2 regions of the Brevibacillus sp. NSP2.1 genome follow, and region 1 is predicted to be linked to the other one. Evidence: predicted binding sites of a transcription regulator. Region 1 holds the regulator's gene; the other holds the start of a gene.
The links. Region 1 encodes Rex, which represses fermentation and respiration genes when NADH is low (regulators of the CRP and FNR family bind a similar motif). Its sites were predicted from a motif close to TTGTGAAATATTTCACAA; they were not measured.
Positions count from the first base shown of each region.

Region 2: the regulator Rex is predicted to act here: its motif matches at 1,891-1,908, upstream of M655_RS18570 (DUF1641 domain-containing protein).

Region 1 covers NZ_CP048274.1:3,182,810-3,186,223, reverse strand. The annotation lists gene dinG (ATP-dependent DNA helicase DinG) at 1-431, shown strand, start outside; gene M655_RS15305 (ComEC/Rec2 family competence protein) at 473-1,363, shown strand; gene M655_RS15300 (redox-sensing transcriptional repressor Rex) at 1,378-2,001, shown strand; gene M655_RS15295 (amidohydrolase) at 2,017-3,321, shown strand.
Region 2 covers NZ_CP048274.1:3,810,029-3,813,442, forward strand. The annotation lists gene M655_RS18560 (hypothetical protein) at 1-28, shown strand, start outside; gene M655_RS18565 (NAD(P)/FAD-dependent oxidoreductase) at 119-1,297, opposite strand; gene M655_RS18570 (DUF1641 domain-containing protein) at 1,337-1,786, opposite strand; gene M655_RS18575 (PilZ domain-containing protein) at 2,079-2,744, opposite strand; gene obgE (GTPase ObgE) at 2,754-3,414, opposite strand, start outside.

The DNA.
Region 1 (3,414 bases):
GCAAGCTGGTGCGCCTGTTTCGGACGATGGAGAGAAGCGTGCTCCTTGGGACGAGCAGCTTTTGGGAAGGCGTGGACATCCAGGGCGAGTGGCTGAGCAGTCTGGTCATCGTACGGCTGCCGTTTACGCCGCCGAATCACCCTGTCTACCAGGGACGCGCCGAATCGCTCAAGGCCGAGGGGAAAAACGCGTTTATGTCGCTGTCGCTGCCGCAGGCTGTCATTTTGTTCAAGCAAGGGGTCGGAAGGTTGATCCGTCACCATTTGGACCGCGGCGTCGTGGTCGTGTTCGATACGCGTGTCGTCGAATCGCGCTACGGCCGTTCGTTTTTGCAATCGCTCCCGCCGTTCCAGGTCGAAACCGGCTCCTGGGCGACGCTGCGTGAGCGGATTGCGCCGTTCCTTAGTATGCAATCCTTGTCAGATTCATAAAATGAAGCAATAGTCTAGCAGGGATTTAGGTGATAAAATAAATGTTATGGAAAAAAAAGCGGGCCTGGCTGTTGCTCGTCACGTGTGTGGCTTTGCTGTGCTCGTGCTCGATCGACAACCATTTGCAGGAAGCCGTGAAGGTAGACGACCCGTTTGCTACCGAGCGCGTGGAGGAGTTTACGGGTCTTGTCATTACGTATTGGGCGCTTCCTCATGGCGAAAGCACGCTGGTGCGGATGCCGGGCGGAAAAACGATGCTGATTGATACAGGCAGCGCGGAGGATTGGAGCACGTTGTCCGCGCATCTGTCTGCCGCGAAGGTGACGCGCCTCGACTATCTCGTTTTGACGAACGATCAGCCCGAGTATGCAGGAGGATACCCTTTTTTAAGCCAGCAAATCATCATCGACTCGGTCATTTTGCCCAAGCTGATTTCGCCCTCGATCCGCCAGTTCGTCCCGCTCCACAAGGTTCCAAAGCAGAAAGAGCTGGAGGAAAATCAGGAGCTCATTCTCGATACCGACGTCACGCTGGAGGCTTTGTTGCCGAGCGAACCGCTGTTTTTGTCTCCGCAAAACAATTCGCTCGTCTTTTTGCTCAAGCACGGCCAATTGCGGTTTTTGTTTGCGAGCGGGATCAACGAAAAAGCCGAGGAACGCCTGATTGAGCGCCATCCGGACCAGCTCAAGGCGGAAGTGCTCAAGGTCGGCGACCAGGGGAGCAATCAAGGCACCTCTCAGCCGTTTCTGACGCGGGTCGACCCCCAGATTGCGGTCATCCAGACAGGCAAGGAGCGCAGCGAGGTCGGCCAGTCCGAGGTGCTGGAGCGGTTGGGCGAATCGTGGGCGGAGACGTATGTAACAGGCAGGGACGGCTCGATCGTCATTTTGTCCAATGGGAAAGATTACAGGGTATTCAAGCAAAAGAAATAGGGGGAAGACCGAACGTGGCTAAACACGAAAAGATTTCGGAAGCGGTCGTCCGCCGTTTGCCGATTTATCTGCGTTACCTCAGCTATTTGCAGCAAAACGAGGTGACCACTGTTTCCTCCCAGCAAATGGGCAAAAATTTGGATGTGAATCCAGCCCAAATCCGAAAAGACCTGGCTACCTTCGGCGATTTCGGGAAAAAAGGGATTGGCTACGACGTCAATTACCTGGTGGAAAAAATACGGCAGATTTTGAAGCTGACAGAGGAAGTTCGCGTCGCTCTGGTAGGAGCAGGCCATTTGGGGCATGCGATCAGCAACTACAACGCTTATTTAAAAGATAACATGCGGATTGCGGCCATTTTTGACAACGATCCCGGCAAGCTGGGAAAAGTAGTGGCGGGTATCCCGATCCAGCCCTTGCACGAGCTGGCGGACACGATCGCAGCAAAAGAGATCAAGTTGGCGATCATTACCGTCCCTGCGCCGGCAGCGCAATCCGTATGTGATCTGTTGATTCAAGCGGGTATCAAGGGAATCTTGAATTTTGCTCCTACGACAATTCGCGCGAAAAAAGATGTGCGCATTCACTATGCGGATGTGACATCCAATTTGCAGAGCCTGGCCTATTACTTAACGTAAGAATGGAGTGTAACCATGAAAAAAACTATCCTCATCCACGCAACAGTGATTACGGTAAACGAGCAAAATGAAGTGATCCACGACGGAGCGGTCGCTTTCGAGGGCGACAAGATCACGTATGTAGGACCGACGCCTGAGGATCTTTCCGACGCCGGCTACGATGAAGTCATCGACCAAAAAGGCGACTTCATCCTGCCAGGTCTGATTAACACGCACGGACACGCGGGCATGTCGCTTCTGCGCGGCTATGCCGACGATTTGCCGCTGCAGCAGTGGCTGGAAGAAAAAATGTGGCCGCTGGAAGCGCAATTTACCGCCGATTCCGTCAAATGGGGCACGCAACTGTCGCTGATCGAAATGATCCGCACAGGGACCACTACGTTCGTGGATATGTACGATCACATGGATGAGGTAGCCAAGGCTGTCGAGGCGTCCGGCATGCGCGCTCGCCTGTGCCGCGGCATGATCGGCCTGTGCTCCGAGGAAGAGCGACAAACCAAGCTGCGCGACGCGACTGCGTTTGCCAAAGAATGGCACAACCAGGCAGACGGCCGCATCACCGTCATGATGGCGCCGCATGCGCCGTACACGTGCTCGCCTGCGTTCATTACGCAAATTATCGAAAAAGCGGACGAGCTGTCCTTGCCGCTACACATTCATATGTCCGAAACTGCCTGGGAAGTCGGGCAAAACGAGAAAGACTACGGCCTGCGTCCAGTCGCTCACCTGGAGAAGCTTGGCATGTTCAACCGTCCTACGCTGGTTGCGCACGCCGTACATTTGACGGATGAAGAGATTGACATTTTGGCAAACTATCAAGTGAAAGTTTCCCATAACGTCGTGAGCAACCTGAAACTGGCGAGCGGGGTTGCACCTGTGCCAAAAATGCTGGCAAAAGGCGTGAGCGTCTCGCTTGGCACAGACAGCTCGGCGAGCAACAACAACCTCAACCTGTTTGAAGAACTGAAGCTCGCGGCGATTTTGCACAAAGGTGTAAACAACGACCCGGTTGCGGTGCCAGCCGAGGAAGCGCTGCGCATGGCGACACGCTACGGCGCAGACGGCGTATTCCAGGCGGACACGCTCGGCAGCATCGAGGTAGGCAAGCAGGCTGACCTGATCGTTCTCGACAGCCATCAAGCCCATTTCCACCCGGCGCATGAGCCGATTTCCCATGTCGTCTATGCCGCAAATGGCCGCGACGTCAAAGATACGATTGTTGCGGGCAAATTTTTGATGCGCAACCACAAGCTGCTCACGATTGACGAGGAGCGGGCGATTTACGAAGCGAACCGCGTGTTCCAGCAGTTGAAACGGTAAAAGGCTCCTGTCTGGTGTGGGACAGGAGTAAGGGAGTGTAGGTGTAGGTAGGGGAATATGGGTACTACATGCCGTGCTCATTTTCGCCACAGC
Region 2 (3,414 bases), 630 kb from region 1:
CGTCGAAGATCCGAGCGGCAACAAATAAGTCCGCCAGAGTGATCTGCACCTTTGCTCGCTGAAATAGGAAAAACCCGGGATGCCAGATCCCGGGTTTTGTGCGTGTTACTCGTATGAATTAGTAGGCCAGCGAGGACAGGCCGTTGATATGAGTCAGGTAGCGCACGTTGCTCGCTTCCTTCATCAAGGTAGCTGGCAAGCCTTTCAGCTTCAGTTGGCTTGCGCCGATGGTGCCGATGGCGTCTTTGCGGCCCAGGCTGCCCAGCGTACCGGAGAATACCGGCTTGAACGTGTCCATTTTGGAGCCGTTGAAGTGCGCGAACAGGTTGTAGCCCACCACTTCGCCCATTTGCCATGCCAGTTGCGCAGTCGGCGGGTATGGACGGCCTTCTGGTCCCATCACGACCGCGCTGTCGCCTGCGAGGAATACTTCTGGGTGAGAAGTGGATTGCAAGTATTCGGTAACGGTTGCACGGCCGCGGTTTACTTCAATGCCGCACTCCGCCACTACGCGATTGCCTTGCACGCCGCCTGTCCAAACCATTGTTTTGGTTTCGATGGTGTTGCCGTCTTTTAAGCATACCGTCGTTTCTTTCATTTCAGTTACCGGAACGCCCGTCAGGAACTGAACGCCGCGTTTTTCCAGGCTTGTTTTCGCACGCTCTACCAGGTCAGGGGCAAAGCCTGCGAGGATGGATGGTCCTGCTTCTACACAGTAGATGGACAGGTCTGCAAAATCTACGCCGTATTTGCGGCACAGGTTCGGCAGCATGTCGGCGAACTCGCCAACCAGCTCGATCCCGGTCAGGCCGCCACCGCCAACCACGAAGGTGGCATCTGCCTTGTTTTTGCTCTTGCTGTACTCTGCTACGCGCTCTTCGAGGTGCGCGCGCAGACGGTTTGCTTCCTCTACCGATTTCAGCGTGAAGCTGTACTCTTGCAGGCCAGGAATGCCGAAGAATGCCGTCTCGCTGCCCAGCGCGATTACCAGTGCATCGTATTTGATAGACTCGCCGCTCGCCAGAGTCACACGCTGCGATTCGAGGCCGATTTTTTCCACAGTATCAATCACGAGGTTGATATCTTTGCCGCGCAGCAGTCTTTCCAGTGGCAGCGCCACGTTTTGCTCAGACAGGTTTCCTACTGCCAAGCGGTGCAGCTCCGTGATGATTTGGTGCGTAGGGAAACGGTTCACAACCGTGATCGTCGCTTCTTCAGCCGTCATGTGTTTACGTGCAGTCAAAGCGGACAGCAATCCGCCGTAGCCGCCGCCCAAAATGAGAATATGCTTCGCCATGCCCAATCCTCCGTCCTTGTCTCTCGTAGGTTATCGTAATTAGCGTTTTTGCTGCTGGCGCTCTGCCAAAACTTCCAGGAATGCCTGGGCGAAACGCAATGTTTTTTGTACTTGCGGGTCTTTCAGCATTTTGAGCATGCCAAACAAACCGATAGTGGATTCCTCCGCGTGCGCGCGGTCGTTTGCTTCGATCGCCGCTTGTGCGATGCCTTTTGCCTTGTCAGAGATCGGCTTGACGAACTCTTCCACGCCGCCCTTGATGTCTTCGATGAGCACTTGGTCGTTGGCTACGGTTTGTACCAGGTCGTACGTTTTGGTGAGGATGGTTGTCATCTCGGCCAGCTTCGGCAAGTTTGCCACCAACACATTCAGGGATTCTTGAATTTCTGGCTTCATCAACTGATCGAGTACATCCATTTGCTGCTCAGGTGCCAGGGTAGCGGTGCTTGCTACTTCCGCCTGAGCTTGTTGCGTGGTTGTTTGAGACATAGAAAAACGTCCTCCTTTGCTTTGGAATAGAGGCCTTCTTTCTCGATGCCTGTTCATACGAGTAACGGCCGCCATTCTCCCAAAATACCGAAAAGCCTATGTGCTTGTAATATTTTTCACAAACTGAAGCAACACAACAGCGTAGAATAATCAAAAGTGCAAGATTTCACAAAGTGATATTCAGGAAAGCGTACAAAACAAATCCACCAGGTGAACAGGCTCGATTCAGAACTCTATGTACTCTACTATATACCTTCTTCGCGGGAACAGCAAAGGAAAAAAAACCGCTTCCTCAGGAAGAAGCGGCAGACGTGAGTTTTTTATAGTAATCTTTGATGAGTTGGTGATGCTTTTCATTGATATCCGTAAAAATCAACTCGATCACGGTTTGCTTGTCGTCGAAAGTTTTCTCCACGATTTTTGCCATCATGACGATTTCCTGGCCAGTCGACGGAACTGTGAACGAGAGGTGGAGAAACTCTCCCTTTGCCACGTAGCCTTCTGTGCCGAGAATAAGCCGTGTGGGGGAAAGCTTCAGCAGCACAGCCTCTCCTTTTTCCTCGATCGGCCTTGCCCCCATCACCTTGTACGGGACTCGGATGTCGATTCCCGGGGAGATGGGCTCCTGCTTGCGGCCTGCCACAATCTCGACGCCGACGCTGACCGGAACCATCGCCAACAGCTTGATTGGCCAGACCGTTTCTTCTGAAATGACTTCCAGATCAATCGTGTTAATAGCCGCATCCGATTCCCACCGAACACGTACCGTTGATCCGAGCAGTTCGGTCCTTGCTTCGGCCTTCATCTCAAGAGAGACAACGAGATAACTGCTTTTGACATGCTCTACCATTACTTGAATGGGCGCTTTGACCTGTCTTGAGATCATCATCGGCAAAGAAGCACCGCGTTGGAGGCGTTTGTCCGCCATGAAAGGGGTAAGGGATGGGATATCAATCATTTTTGTTTGTCACTCCACAAAGTCAAACTCTAATTTGCCAATCCGAACGGTATCCCCGTCTTTTGCGCCGTGCTTGCGCAATGCCTCGTCCACGCCCATGCTGCGCATCTGTCTTGCGAAGCGCTGAGCGGCGTCATAGCTGTTGAGGTTCGTCATGCGCACCAGCTTCTCGATTTTCTCGCCGCTGACCACGAACACATCGTTGTCGCGGGTAATCTCGAATGGCTCCGGCTCTTTTTCCGCCCGGAACACCACGCGCTCTTCCACTTCTACAACTTCCTCGACCGTCGGCTTGTCCGGAATCGTCGAGAGCATGTCGCCTATCGCGTACATCAATTCCTGGACGCCTTGTCTGGTCGCTGCCGAAATCTCAAACACGTTGACATCCGGCACTTTTTCCTTGAAGCGTCGCAAGTTTTCCGCCGCTTCCGGCACGTCCATCTTGTTGGCCGCGATAATTTGCGGACGCTCCTCAAGCTTCAGGTTGTAGAGCTTCAGCTCGCGGTTAATCTGCAAGTAATCTTCGTAAGGATCGCGTCCATCCACCCCTGCCATGTCGATGACGTGAACAATCAGGCGGGTGCGCTCCACGTGGCGCAGGAATTGGTGGCCAAGCCCCACACCTTCGTGCGCGCCTTCAATCAGCCCCGGCAAGTCAGCCATGACAAAG